DNA from 4 places in the Novosphingobium sp. PY1 genome. Region 3 is predicted to be linked to each of the others. Evidence: riboswitches for the same ligand, from Rfam matches in the RefSeq annotation. Region 3 holds a riboswitch; each other region holds the start of a gene.
What was found. Region 3 has a riboswitch for cobalamin ahead of J3474_RS07730 (TonB-dependent siderophore receptor). Riboswitches for the same ligand answer to the same signal wherever they lie in the genome.
Positions count from the first base shown of each region.

Region 1: it holds a riboswitch for cobalamin, as region 3 does, so the genes downstream of both, J3474_RS11540 (DUF1636 domain-containing protein) here and J3474_RS07730 (TonB-dependent siderophore receptor) in region 3, are expected to answer to the same signal.
Region 2: it holds a riboswitch for cobalamin, as region 3 does, so the genes downstream of both, J3474_RS13620 (HoxN/HupN/NixA family nickel/cobalt transporter) here and J3474_RS07730 (TonB-dependent siderophore receptor) in region 3, are expected to answer to the same signal.
Region 4: it holds a riboswitch for cobalamin, as region 3 does, so the genes downstream of both, J3474_RS14955 (TonB-dependent siderophore receptor) here and J3474_RS07730 (TonB-dependent siderophore receptor) in region 3, are expected to answer to the same signal.

Region 1 covers NZ_BLTI01000008.1:27,081-30,465, reverse strand. Annotated here, with positions in the region: gene cobT (nicotinate-nucleotide--dimethylbenzimidazole phosphoribosyltransferase) at 1-923, opposite strand, end outside; gene J3474_RS11540 (DUF1636 domain-containing protein) at 920-1,327, opposite strand; cobalamin riboswitch at 1,505-1,700, opposite strand; cobalamin riboswitch at 1,760-1,969, shown strand; gene cobO (cob(I)yrinic acid a,c-diamide adenosyltransferase) at 2,135-2,752, shown strand; gene ggt (gamma-glutamyltransferase) at 2,911-3,385, shown strand, end outside.
Region 2 covers NZ_BLTI01000008.1:477,331-480,715, forward strand. Annotated here, with positions in the region: gene cobW (cobalamin biosynthesis protein CobW) at 1-307, opposite strand, end outside; cobalamin riboswitch at 491-729, opposite strand; gene J3474_RS13620 (HoxN/HupN/NixA family nickel/cobalt transporter) at 805-1,851, opposite strand; cobalamin riboswitch at 2,033-2,290, opposite strand; gene J3474_RS13625 (diaminopimelate decarboxylase) at 2,387-3,385, opposite strand, start outside.
Region 3 covers NZ_BLTI01000005.1:72,664-76,048, reverse strand. Annotated here, with positions in the region: gene J3474_RS22620 (DUF4172 domain-containing protein) at 513-836, shown strand; gene J3474_RS22615 (Fic family protein) at 850-1,143, shown strand; cobalamin riboswitch at 1,452-1,698, shown strand; gene J3474_RS07730 (TonB-dependent siderophore receptor) at 1,935-3,385, shown strand, end outside.
Region 4 covers NZ_BLTI01000008.1:751,828-755,212, reverse strand. Annotated here, with positions in the region: gene J3474_RS14960 (cell wall hydrolase) at 1-1,130, opposite strand, end outside; cobalamin riboswitch at 1,326-1,523, shown strand; gene J3474_RS14955 (TonB-dependent siderophore receptor) at 1,617-3,385, shown strand, end outside.

The sequences.
Region 1 (3,385 bases), on a different contig from region 3:
CCGGTGCCCTCGCCCAGCCGCATCCCCAGTTGCAGCAGGGGGGCAAGGCCAAGCCAGTCCAGCAACCTGGCATGGGCTGCTTCCATGGAGCAGTGAGCGGCAAGGCAGTGCGCTGCGAAACGCGGCTGATCGACCACCAGCGGCGCTATGGAGGCGCAGACGATGAACCCGTCGAGCAGCACCGGAATGCGCTTGATCCGGGCAGCGAGAATGGCCCCGGCTATTGCAGCAATCTCGCGCCCTCCCAATCGGCGCAAGGTTTCGAAAGCATCGGTGCAGCGGGCACCGTGAAAGGACAGGGCCTGTGCAACGACGGACTGTTTGTAGGCGATACCGTCCCTGTCGAGACCCGTTCCGGCACCGACCCACTCGGCAGCTTTGCCATTGCAGGCCTGCGCGCACAGAGCGGCTGCGGGCGTGGTGTTTCCTATCCCCATTTCGCCCACGAAAAGCAGGTCCAACCCCTCTTCGACGACCGCAGCCCCCGTATTGAGCGCGGCCAGGCAATCTTCCTCGCTCATGGCAGGCTGCTCGACGAAGTCCGCCGTCGGACGGTCCAGCTCGATCGGCACGATGACCAGTTCTGCACCGCAAGCGCCGGCCAGGGCGTTGATAGCCGCCCCGCCCGCCGCGAAGTTGGCGACCATCTGCGCGGTCACTTCGGGCGGATAGGCACTGACCGCCTTTGCGGCGACACCGTGGTTGCCGGCGAAGATCGCCGCACGGATGCCCTCCAGCACCGGTCGTTCCCTCCCCTGCCACGAGGCCATGAAAATAGCGATGTCTTCCAGTCGACCGAGCGAGCCCAGCGGCTTGGTCAAGGCGTCCTGGCGCAACTGTGCGGCGGCCTGCGCGACCTTGTTGGCCTCGGGCAGATCCAGGAGCGCTGCGGCAAAGGCTTCGCGGCTTTCGAACCGGATCATGTGCACAAGAAGCCTTCTGGCGGGGTGCGGGTGATGAAGTGCCCCTTCACGCCCTGCGGCCAGCTGCGATAGGGGACGACGCCTTCTTCGCTTTCGGCATGTTGCGCAGCATAGCTGAGAATCGCGTGCGCGGCCTCACGGTCAGGGGCGAAGTCTCCCAAGACATATCCCATCTTGCCGGGCGCCCGGATATGCACGGTGCAGAAACGCTTGCAGGCGAACAGGCACGGCATTTCCTGAACGCTAACGGCGGCCAGCGCTGGATCGCCTGCCTGCACCTCGCGCATCACGGAGGCCAACCGCGCACCGCCGCGCTCGCCGTGTTCGTCCTCACGTTCGGTTTCGGCATGGCGACAGGTCGAGCAGACCACAACCGAGGCGTTTGCGTCGACTGCACGCAGCATCAGCGTAACGCTCCCGAGCGCGGACGACAAAATGACATCAAGAGCATGGCGGCGCTCCCTCCTTGCAAACGGCTCCAGCCCCACCGGAATCCCAACCGGCGAGACGATGACTGTCGTTGCGCGAGGGGTGACCCCGCCATAACGGGGCCCTCGAACACCCGGTGCGCCCTGCCCGGATGAAGAACGACTGCGGCAGGCAGGTCTCCTGGCTCACGGGTCAGCGCCGCTCCGGCCGCCTTCTCAGGACCGGCTTGGGGTCCCAATGGCGAAATGGCCGGATGGCTCGCCGCTTACAGTTGCAGGGGCAGCCCGGGACTTGCACCCGAATTCCCTTTTGATCCCCTTGCGGGGAACCTGTCGCAGCCCGGCAAGTATCGCGCAGTCATGCCCTTCGCAAGCGCAATATGCTTGCAGGCAGACTTGCCCTGGCCTATCCGCGGGGCCGTAACGGGTGCCCGCAAGGGCTTAATCGGGAAGTCCGGGCAGCGAAGTCTTCGCTGCATCTGCGGCACTGCTCCCGCAACTGTGACCGGTGAGCGCATCGCCACTATGCCATTGAACGGGCACACCCTGTTCGAGAAGGCGGCGAAAGGCGCGGCGATCCGGAAAGTCAGGAAACCGGCCCGCTACCGTCGTTCCTTCGCGCGGGCGGGATGAACCGGGCGGACGAGGGCCTCGCATCCTGCGGGCAATCCCTTGGCAAACGACAATCGTGCGTGCGTCGAAGAGGAAACCCGAGTGAATGCCAAACTTGCCGGACTCTCCTTCGCCCCGCCGCATGCCACCCCCGAGAGAGGCCAAACCGCTATGACCGATACCGAAAATCTCGCCGAAGAAGACCGCCGCCACAAGGAACGGACCCGCAAGCTCAAGTCCGTAGTCGATGCGCGCATTGCTGCAGCCAGGATCGACAAGGGGCTGGTGCTCGTTCTTACAGGAAACGGCAAGGGCAAGTCCTCCAGCGCCTTCGGCATGGTGGTTCGCACGCTGGGCTACGGGCGCACGGCGGCGGTATTCCAGTTCATCAAGAGCAAGGTCGACGTAGGCGAACGCGCTTTCCTTTCCGTGCAGCCGGGCGTCACCTGGGAGAACTGCGGCGAGGGCTTCACCTGGGAAACCCAGAACCGCCAGCGCGACATTGCCGCTGCGCAGGCCGGGTGGACCAAGGCAAAGGCCGCGCTGGCCGATCCTGAGATCTCGCTCGTCGTGCTCGATGAACTGACGTACCTCATCAATTACGGCTACCTCACGCTGGAAGAAGTCCTTCCTGCGATCAGGAACCGGCCGGAGATGCAGCACGTGGTAATCACCGGGCGCGCGGCCCATGCCGAATTCATCGAACTGGCCGACACGGTAAGCAGGATCGGTGACGAGAAGCACGCTTTCCGCAATGGCATCAAGGCGCAGCCGGGGATCGACCTCTAGCCAACGGCAGCGCACTGCAAGCAGAAATGTCCTCGCCGCAAGCCCCTATACCTGCCGGACGGAACTGTTAGGTTCCGTCCCGGCGATCGCGCGAGTCCCTGACTGAAGGGGCCATCGCCGCGACAAGATCGATTGAAGCTACCCCGCGGAGAACCCTATTGCGCCGCCTTTTCCTGTCCGTCGGCCTTGCCGCACTGACACTGACGACCGTTTCCCAGGCCAGCGTTTCCCAGGCCAGTCCGCCCCCTGCAGCAACCGTCGAGCAGACCGCACGGTCCGAAGTACCGGAGCGCGAACAGGCCGGGTTTGCAAAGCATGCAATGGTCGCGGCGGCCAATCCCCTGGCGGTGAAGGCAGGGGTGGACGTGCTGCGCAAGGGCGGCTCGGCGGTCGACGCCGCAGTGGCGATCCAGGCGGTCCTCGGCCTTGTCGAACCGCAGAGTTCGGGGATCGGCGGCGGCGCCTTCATGGTCTACTACGACGCGAAGAGCCGCAAGGCGACATACTACGACGGGCGCGAAACCGCGCCTGCCGGCGCGACCGACCGCCTCTTCCTCGACGATGACGGCAACCGACTGCCTTTCTTCGATGCGGTTCTTGGCGGCATTTCAACCGGCGTGCCCGGGGCCGTGG
Region 2 (3,385 bases), on a different contig from region 3:
TTTCGATCAGAATGTGATCGGGCCGGGGTTCAAGCGCCAGCAGCTTCTCGACAGTGGGGATGAAGTCGTCGGCGACGGTGCAGCAGATGCAGCCATTGGCCAGTTCGACGACGTTCTCTGCCGGGCAGTCGGGGATGGCGCACGACTTCAGGATATCTCCATCGACGCCCAGCGTGCCGAATTCATTGACGACGACCGCCAGGCGGCGACCGCCGGCATTGCGGATGAGATGGCTGATGAGCGTGGTCTTACCCGCGCCCAGAAAACCGGTGATGATCGTTACAGGGACCTTGGACAGGTCAGGCATCGGCAATTCCCCACGCGCCATGGCGACAACGGCGGGGCTTGCCGGAAGCGAATCCGACCGACGCGCGGCGACGGGCGGGCGCGAAAAGGCACCCGTTATCGCGCGTTCGTGCAGCCCCAGCCGCACAGCTTCGTCGCTCAGACGGAAGAATTACCGTGCCGTGACCATCCCCTGGATCAAGGCAAGAGCGACCGGTGCGCCGGCAGGTCTCCTGGCTTGCGGGTCACTGCTTGATGCACGCCTTCCCGGATCGCCTTGCGGCTTCACCCAGTGGCCGGCCCTTCGCGTGAGGAAGGGAACCGTGTGCATCTCGCTATCCGCTCACAGTTGCAGGGACAGCCGCGGTTTTGGGAAGGAGAGACCTTCCCGCACCGCATTCCCGATTAAGCCCCTTTCGGGGCACCGGCGCGATCATTCGAAGCACAGAATCGATCCGTGCTTCGAAGCGAGGCCCTAGAACAGATCGACCGCCAAGCCAATCGCCTAAGGACCGGTTCTCATGCCGAGACGCGCACTTCGATATCGTCGAAGCGCTTCCAGCGGTAGATCGCGAAGCTGGCGAGCCAGCACAGCACGAAAAGGCCGATGATGCCGAACCCCAGGCTGTTGAAGTTCTCTCCCAGTTCGCCGGCAATATCGAACAGGCCGCCGGTGAGGCCCAGCTTATCGCCGATCAGGGCGACCGTTTCGATCCCGCCGATGACGATGGCGACAAGCGCCGAAATCAGGGTGATGGTGATGTTGTAGTAGAGCTTGCGGATCGGCTTGACGAAAGCCCACTCATAGGCGCCGAGCATGACGACGCCGTCGGCGGTGTCGATCAGCGCCATGCCCACGGCGAAAAGCACCGGCAGGACGAGGATCGTGCCGATGGAAAGCCCGTCCGCCGCCTGCCCCGCCGAAAGGCCCAGGATGGCCACTTCGGTCGCGGTGTCGAAACCCAGCCCGAACAGGAAGCCCAGCGGAGCCATGTGCCAGCTGCGGGTGATGAGGCGGAACATCGGCCGGAAAAGGCGCGCCATCAGCCCGCGATTGCCCAGCAGCATGTCGAGGTCTTCCTCCACATAGGCGCCCCCGGCACGGACATGGGCGAAGGTCTTCCACACGTTGCGCAGGATGATCAGGTTCATGGCGGCAATCGAGAACAGGAAGATCGCCGAGATCGAGGTCGCGACGAGACCGCCGACCTGCTTGAGACTTTCGAACTGCGTCAGTGCGCTCGTCGTCAGGGCAATGGCTATGGCCGCGATGGTGACGATGCCGGAATGTCCGATGGCGAACCAGAAGCCGACTGCGATCGGGCGCTGACCGTCCTGCATCAGCTTGCGGGTCACGTTGTCGATGGCCGCGATATGGTCCGCGTCCACGGCATGGCGCAGCCCCAGGCCCCATGCCAGCAGGGCCGTGCCGAGCATGAGCGGCCGATCGTGGAACAGCGAGAAAGCCCAGATCCAGGCGGCGATATTGGCGGCCACGAGCGGGCCGAAAAGCCAGCCTATCCGGCGGCGCAGGTTGGGTCGAACAGAATGCGGCAATTGAGCCATGATGCGAAATCGTCCTCCGGCGTCTTGCGACAAGGCCGGGACGAACCGCTCAGGCGAACGGCCGGAAGGCGCAGGCAACCGGACGCCAGGGCCGGTCGACACGCCGCTCCGCTGCGGCCCCGGCCGCAGGTTCGTCGCTCAGACGGAGTTCACCGTGCCGCGGCCATCCCCTGGACCAGGGCAAGAGCGACCAGACGCCGGCAGGTCTCCTGGCTCGCGGGTCACAGCTTGATGCACGCCTTCCCAGGCCCTTCGCGGCATGCCGCATTCGGCCCAGTGGCTGCTTCCCAGGCGCCCATGGCGCATGAAAAGCCCTGTGCATCGCGCTATCCGCTTACAGTTGCAGGGACAGCCGCGGACTTGGGAAAGGCAATCCCTTCCCCGCACCGCATTCCCGATTAAGCCCCTGTTACGGGGCACCGGCGCGATCAATGGGAATCGGCAAGAACCGATTCGAAGGTGCTGATAACACCCCGATTTCGCAGTGCCCATCGCAAGTTTGCGGCAATCGCGCGGCCCAGGCGCGGCGCGCAGCCTACAGGGCGCGTTCGGTAAAGGCGCCGCGCATGCAGTGGTTGGAACTCATCGCCGAGCCGTATCCCCCGGCATTGAGGAAGGCGATGAAGTCCCCCTCCTCAACGGGCGGAAGGAGCGTGTCGGCAGCCCAGATATCAAGCGCTTCGTTGATATTGCCGGCAATCGTCACCCGCTCGCCCGGCGCCGATCCATCGCCGCGCAGCAGGCAGGGAACCGGCTCGCACGGCAGGTCGTAGAAAGCAGGTTCCGGGTGGAGATTGAAGCCCCCGCCGACGAAGACGAACCGGGTGTCGCGCTTGATTTCGACGTCGGTCACGGGAAGCACGAGCATCCCGGCATCCTTGGCAATGTAGTCCCCCGGCTCAACGGCGATGCGCAGGCCGCGTCCGGCAAAATGGCGGCGCAGGATCGCGGCCCATTGCGCCAGATCGAGCGGCCTGTCCCCGCAGCGATGGGGCAGCCCGAGCCCGCCGCCGACGTTGACCGTGCGCACCTGCGGCACTTCGTCGAGGAAGCGAGAGGCCTCCGCGACGGCCAGATCCCAGCTCTCCAGCTGATCGGTCAGGTATCCGCAGCCGACATGAAAATGCAGCGAGGTGATCGCCAGCCCATGGCTTTTCGCGAGGGCAAGCGCCTCGCCCCACTGCTCGCGGTAGATGCCGAACTTGGTCGTTCTTCCCCCGGCATAAGTCAGCTTCTCGGCATCGCCGTAGCCGGTGCCGCGCCCGGGATTCACGCGAATGCCGATCTCGCGGCCCGGCGTTCGCTCACCGATGCGTCGGATCATGCCCATGGTGTCGCAATTGATCGTGATCTCGGGATGGGACAGTAGTCGTTCCAGATCGCGCGGCGTGACGCCAGTGCCGGTGAAACTGATCTGACCGGGCGCAAAACCGCAGGCCAGGGCATGATCCAGTTCACCCGGAGAGCAGATGTCGACCCCGCATTTGCCGCTTTGTGCGAGCCGCTCAAGCAGGGGCGCAAAGCGGTTGGCCTT
Region 3 (3,385 bases):
GCATAAGCGAGTTTTGAAATGGAGAGCAATTCACTAAAAAGGGCCGCTCCTACGGGAGCAGGAGCGGCCCTTTGACCGTCCTTACACAATCATCGCCAGGTCTGTTCCGCCGCGGGCAGAGCGACGTCTCCAGGCCATTCACGGGTGCTCTGTCGTGTAAGGCTGGTGGGTCTTCGATAGCGATACTGCGGCTGCGAGATTCGGGCCATCATCCGATGGCATACTATGCTTGCGGGGTAGACGGGCTTCAAGGGGCGCGATGCAGCACTTTAACTTGGCGCTACCCCCGATTGTGTGCCGCAGGGTCGTTCTTAACGAACTGATGTCTTCATGCGCTTCGTAGGTAATCCTCGAACGGTCATCAACTTCGGGATCGTCTCGTTCGAATGTCATTAGGACGCCACCACGGCACCACGTCCGCATCGTTCGGCGCTGAGTCTGCGAAGTATCGAAACATTTGAAAAGACCCGAAAGAATCAGTCCGCCACAGGCAAGGGAGATTGATCGGGCACATGGAAGCATTGCTACTTTCTTTGCGCGAAGAAGCGGTGCTCCAGGCGCTGACCGAGAAGGTCCTGAAATCCAGCGAGATTGAAGGGGAGGTGCTGGATAGGGAGCAAGTGCGCTCATCCGTTGCTCGCCGCCTCGGGATGGAGATCAGTGGATTGGTCGAAGCCGATCGCGATGTCGAAGGCGTCGTGGAAATGATGCTGGATGCGACTCAGAATTACGGTCGACCTCTGACAGCTGAGTGCCTTTTCGACTGGCATGCGACCTTATTCCCGACGGGGCGAAGCGGGATGAACCCAGATTACGGTGGGTGCTTGGCGGGATAATGAAGGTGGTCCCATGCAGGTCTTCTTCGGGCCGAATGGCCGTGAGCGGGCTTACTGCCAAGCTCCAGCGTCAAACCTACTGGATCGGGAAATGTCCCGTTTCCTCGCGTGGTTCGGGACGGCGATGCTCGACCCGGTCCTGAAGGCCGGGGTTGCGCACTTGTGGTTCGTAACAATCTATCCATTCGATGATGGGAACGGGCGCATTGCGCGTGCAATCGCTGATCTTGCGTTGGCACGTGCGGAAGGCACAGTACAACGCTTCTGTCGCATGTCAGCTCAGATCCGTGCCGAGCGGAAGGCTTAGTATGACATGCTGGAAACGACGCAAAGTGGCGGGCTGGAGAAGGATTCTGCCGGGGGACGCCGCACTGGTTATTTGCCCGTAGATAGAGTCCAAAATCCCTGACCGTGGCGCCCGAAGTAGCCCGGGTTAAGTACACAAATGTGAATCCTGGTCGATCGGTTGATGGCGTGAGAAATTCGGCGCCTGATCGACCGACAAGGGGTAGGAGACTGCCATTCCTCCATTTTTTGCCGCGCGAGAACAGGGCTTTAGTTCCTCTTGCCAATGTTGATTGCCTCGAATAGAGCGCTCCTGCCTCTCAAATTCAGGGAGGCAATGATCGCGTTGGTGCCCCCGAAAGGGAGCTTAAAAGGGAACGCGGTGAGAGGGGCCTGCCCCTCGAATCCGAGGCTGTCCCTGCAACTGTAAGCGGCGAGTGCGATGCACATTCGCGGCGGGCCAACCGGCTCTGCCGCAGCCACTGGGCCGGACGCAAATTTCTGCGGGGCCTGGGAAGGCCGTGCATCGTGCGATGACCCGCAAGCCAGGAGACCTGCCAGCGTCCGGTCGCTCTTGCCCTGGTCCAGGGGATGGCCGAGGCACGGTGAAATCCGTCTGAGCGACGCATGTGCGGCGAGGGCCGCATCGACCCAAGCGGCGGCGCCCGGGGCGTCGTGTCGTTGCGCGGGTCGACCGTTCGCGCGGACGCCCTCGCCAGACGTCGATGACGCCGGACAGGGTTAAGTTTTTACATGACGACTTCCAAGTTTGTGCTGTGCGCAGCGCGCGGTATTGCCGTATTTTCCTTCCCCGTGCTTTCTTCGACCGCGCTCGCCGACGAGGCCGATCCTGCAAACACCATCCTGGTGACAGGGCTGCGGGCGGAGACCAGCCTCGATACCAGAAGCAGCGGCAGCCGACTGGGCCTGACGGTGTTTGAGACACCGGCCAGCGTCGAAGTGCTCGGCGGCGACGCGATTCGGGCGCGGGGCGATCTGTCCATCCAGGAGGCGGTCAGCCGTGCCACCGGTCTGACTTTTCAGGGCACACCGGGCAACGGTAACACGGCAATGGCGGCGCGCGGGTTCTCAGGGCAGGGCTCGGTGCAACTGCTGGTGGACGGCACGCGCCTCTTCGTGGCCTCAGGTACGCTGACTTTCCCGGTAGATCCTTGGACGGTCGATCGCATCGACGTGCTGCGCGGGCCGAGTTCGGTCATTTCGGGCGAAGGCGCGATCGGGGGAGCGATCAATGTCATCATGAAAAAACCGGTGACCGACCGCACCGTGGCGCGTGCGCGCGTGGCCTATGGTTCGGACAATGCGATACAAATCGCCGGCGATGCGGCCGGCCCGATCGGCGGGGGGCTGTCCTATCGTCTGGCCGCCAGTTCCACTCGTTCCGATGGCTGGCTCGCTCGCAATAGCGACAACCGCAACCTCGCCATTTCCGGTGCACTGCGCTGGGATGCCAGCCCGACGCTAAGCTTCACGCTGGCCTCCGACTATGGCGACGTCGATATTCTGCCCTATTTCGGCGCGCCGCTGAACGAGGGCAAGTTCGACAAGCGCTTTCGTTTCATCAATTTCAACATCGCGGGCAGCAAAGACCATTTCCGTGACAGCTGGACGCGCCTGACGGCCGAGTGGCATGCGTCGGACGCGATTTCGCTGCGCAACTCGGTCTACTACCTCAGTTCGAACCGCGACTGGCTCAATGCCGAGAGCTATCGTTTCTCCGCCGCTACCGGGCTGGTGACGCGCGGTGACTACCTCAACATCATGCACCGACAGGATCAGATCGGCGATCGCGGGGATCTCACTGTCCGCACGCCGCTGGGCGGCGGCGTTGAGAACACCCTGCTGGTCGGCTTCGATCTTAACCGCGTCAAATTCCGCCATCTCAACAACTCGCCTTACGGCGGCAGTTCCATCGTCGATCCATTCGACTTTGAGCCCGGCGGCTTTATCACCACGGTGCCCACGACCCTGGGCTTCCGCACCTTGACCACGCAGCACTCGGTGTTCATGGAAGACCAGCTCAAGCTGAACGGATCTGTATCGCTGGTGGGCGGTTTCCGGCAGGACTGGTACGACCTGCAGCGTATCGACGCACGGATTCCGGTGAACGGCTTTCGGCGCAACTACCACAGTACCTCGGGCCGTTTCGGCGTAGTGCTGAATCCGACGGTCGATACCGCGCTCTATGGCTCCTTCACGGTGGGCACCGACCCGATCAGCACGCTCGTCACCACGTCCAATGT
Region 4 (3,385 bases), on a different contig from region 3:
GCCCGGTAGAGTGCTTCGCCGCCGCGTTCGCGAATGGCGCTGGAATAGATCGGCGCGGGCGCGGTCTTGGCGGCGGCTGTCTCGATCGGGCTTGTCGCGGCAGTCGGCGCTGCCCCTTGCGCATCGAACTTGCGCTGGATCGCCACCGGATCGAGCGTGTCTGCCGCCGCCATGGTGGGCGAAGCGGTGTCGCGGGGGTGCGGCGCGGCTGCCGGTTCGCCGCCCAGGTAGGCGAAGCGGAAGGCGCCCGGGCGGCCCGCCGCGCCATGGAAGCTGTAGAAGCGATGCGCCCCGATGGTGCCGAGGTAATCGAGGCTCGCAGCCCAGTAGGGATGGACCTGCACGGTGTGGTAATGCGTCGCCAGGCCGACCGGGGCATAGACGTAGCCCGACAGCGCGGCGCGGGCGACCTGCATCGCCCGGTCCCAGAAATAGCGCGAAGGTTTGCGGGCGAGCGAGCCGTCGCAGGTGAACGAGAACTGGCAGCCGGTGGAGCGTTCCGATCCTTCGTAGACCACGCCGCACACGGTATTGGGATAGGCCGGGTGGGCCACCCGGTTGAGCACGACCTGCGCAACCGCACGCTGGCCGGCTTCGGCCTCGCTTGCGGCTTCATAGTATATGGCGGCGGTCATGCACTGCAGCGCGCGGGTGCGGTCGATGCCGCTGGCATCGATGGTGAGCGGGCGGGCAGGGGCGCGGGCTTCAGGGGCCGGTGCGTCCGCGTCCCCGGCGTCGGAATGGATGCCTTCGCCCACCTGCAGGGGCGCGGCTTCCTGTTCGAGGTAATAGAAGGCGGAGCCGGGAAAACTCGATCCGGCGCGCTCGAAGGGCATCGGCTCGGGGGTCTGCGCCTCGGCCGTGGCAGCGGCGATGGTGAAGCGGTCCCAGTGTCCCGGTGAGGCGAAGGCAGGCAGGGCGATGGCGGCAAGGCCTGCAGCAGCCACGCTCCAGCGCCGCTGCAGATGGGCGCGGTGCGCATGCCGGTTCCTGCGCCCGCGCTCGAACCGGGCCGCGAAGTCGCGCGGGCGCGCCTCGCTTTCGCCGATCAGGGCCATCAGGGCAGGTGGCTCGGTCACTCGGTTCCTTTCGCTCGCCTTGTCAAAGTGCGCACCGTCAATGTGCGCCACTTCAACGTGCGCCCCGTCAACGTGGCTCGTCGGCGCATCCTGCGCCTAACCCGCCTATCGATCCGGCGCATCCGCTCCGTGGTCGCCGTCCCGAAGCGACACACCGCCGCCTTGTAGCCTTAACCGGTAAACAAACCGGTTGCGCGGGCAGGTACTTGCGCGGCCGTGCTTGCAAAGCCTGCAACACCGCAGTATCCGCCCGGCCACGTCACGGGTTGTCCGGCTTGCCGGACCTAAGAGGGAAGCCGGTTCGATTCCGGCGCTGTCCCCGCAACTGTGACCGGGGAGTTCCGTCCCGATTGGCCACTGGCGTCTTGTCACAAGGATGCCGGGAAGGTGGGGCGGCGCTATGATCCGGGAGCCAGGAGACCTGCCAGTGATGGTCGTTCCGCGCCGGGCGGGTTGGACCGGAATGCAGCGAGTCATGCGCCGTGAAGGCGCGGCCTCAGCCACGAGCGACGCTTCGTTCAGGTTGGAGGTTTGTACGTGAAGTATCTGTATCTGCTCGGCACCGCGCTTGCCGTGTCCACACCCGCTCTTGTTTCCCCCGCTCTTGCCGATGAGGCCGATGTCGCGCCGTTCGTTCCGCTGGGTGACGCGATCACGGTGATCGCGACCGGCAGCGCGCTGCGCGTCGATCAGGCGGGGCAGCCCGTCAGCGTCGTCGGCAGCGAGGAGATCGATTCCATCCAGGGGCCGGACGTCGCCCGCGTGCTGGAGCGCCTGCCGGGCGTGACCTTCAGCCGTAACGGCAGCATCGGCGGGACGACGAGCCTGTTCGTGCGCGGCGCCAATTCCCAGCAGCTTCTGGTGCTGGTCGACGGCCTGCGCGTTGCGGACATTGCCGCGCCCAGCGGCGGGTTCGATTTCGGCAACCTGATGACCGGGCCGGTCGGCAGGGTCGAACTGCTGCGCGGCTCGAACTCGGTCGTCTGGGGATCGGAAGCCATCGGCGGCGTGCTGGCGATCACCAGCCGCGACGTCAACGGCGTCGAGGGCTCGGCAGAGTATGGCGCGCGCGACAGCTTCGACGGGCAGGTTTCGGCCGGGCTTTCCGGCGAGACCTACGGCGTCAACCTCAATGGCGGTTACATGCGCACCGATGGCATCAGCCAGGCGGCGTCCGGTACCGAGGCCGACGGCTTCAGGCAGTGGCGGGCCGGTGGCCGTGCCCACGTCGATCTGGTGCCGGGCCTTACCGCCAGCGTGGTGGGCCGCTTTACCGATGGCACGCTCGACCTCGATGGCTATCCGGCGCCGGATTACACTTTCGCCGATACGCCCGAGTACCAGAAGACCCGCGAGCTGGGCGGCCGCGCGGGGCTGACGTGGACCGGCGATGCGCTCACGCTCGATGCAGGCTATCAGGTTTCGGACACCCGCCGCCGTTACTACGACCCGACGATCTCGGACCAGTTCAATTCCGAAACGCAGGGCCGCAGCGAAAGGGCGGAACTGAGTGGCTCCTACGACGCCACCGATGCCGTCCGGCTCGACTTCGGGGGCGCCCATGAATGGTCGCACATCAAGTCCGACGATTTCCTCTACGGCTCGCGCATTCGCGCCGACGCGGAACTGACGAGCGTGCATGGCCTGCTCGGCTACTACGGCAATCTGTTCAGCCTGGCCGCGGGCGTGCGCTACGACGACCACTCCAATTTCGGCGACAAGTGGACCTTCGGTGCCAACGGCAGCGTCACCGTGGCGGCGGGCTGGCGCATCCGCGCCTCCTACGGCGAAGGCTTCAAGGTGCCCACGCTCTATCAGCTGTTCTCCGAATACGGCAATCCCGACCTGATGCCCGAGCGCAGCCGCAGCTACGATGCCGGGATCGAGTATGGCGACCGCAACGGCCCGCTGCACTTCGCGGTCACCGGCTTTCGCCGCGACAGCCGCAACCTGATCGACTACGTCTCGTGCTTCGGATCGAGCGATGCGCTTTGCGGGGATGGCCGCTACGGTTTCTATGCCAATGTCGGGAAGGCCCGCGCAACCGGCGCCGAGATCGAGTTGGGCGCCCGGGTTTCCGAGCGCCTGCGTGCCAGCGCGGTCTATACTTACGTCAAGTCGGTGAACCGCACGGCCGGCGATCTCAACCGGGGCAACGACCTTGCCCGCCGTCCGCGCAATGCACTCACCGTCTCGGCCGACTGGGACGCGCCGCTTGAAGGGCTGACGCTGGGCGGCGATATCCGCATGGTGTCCGACAGCTACAACGACAATTACAATACGACCCCGCTGGACGGTTACGTGAC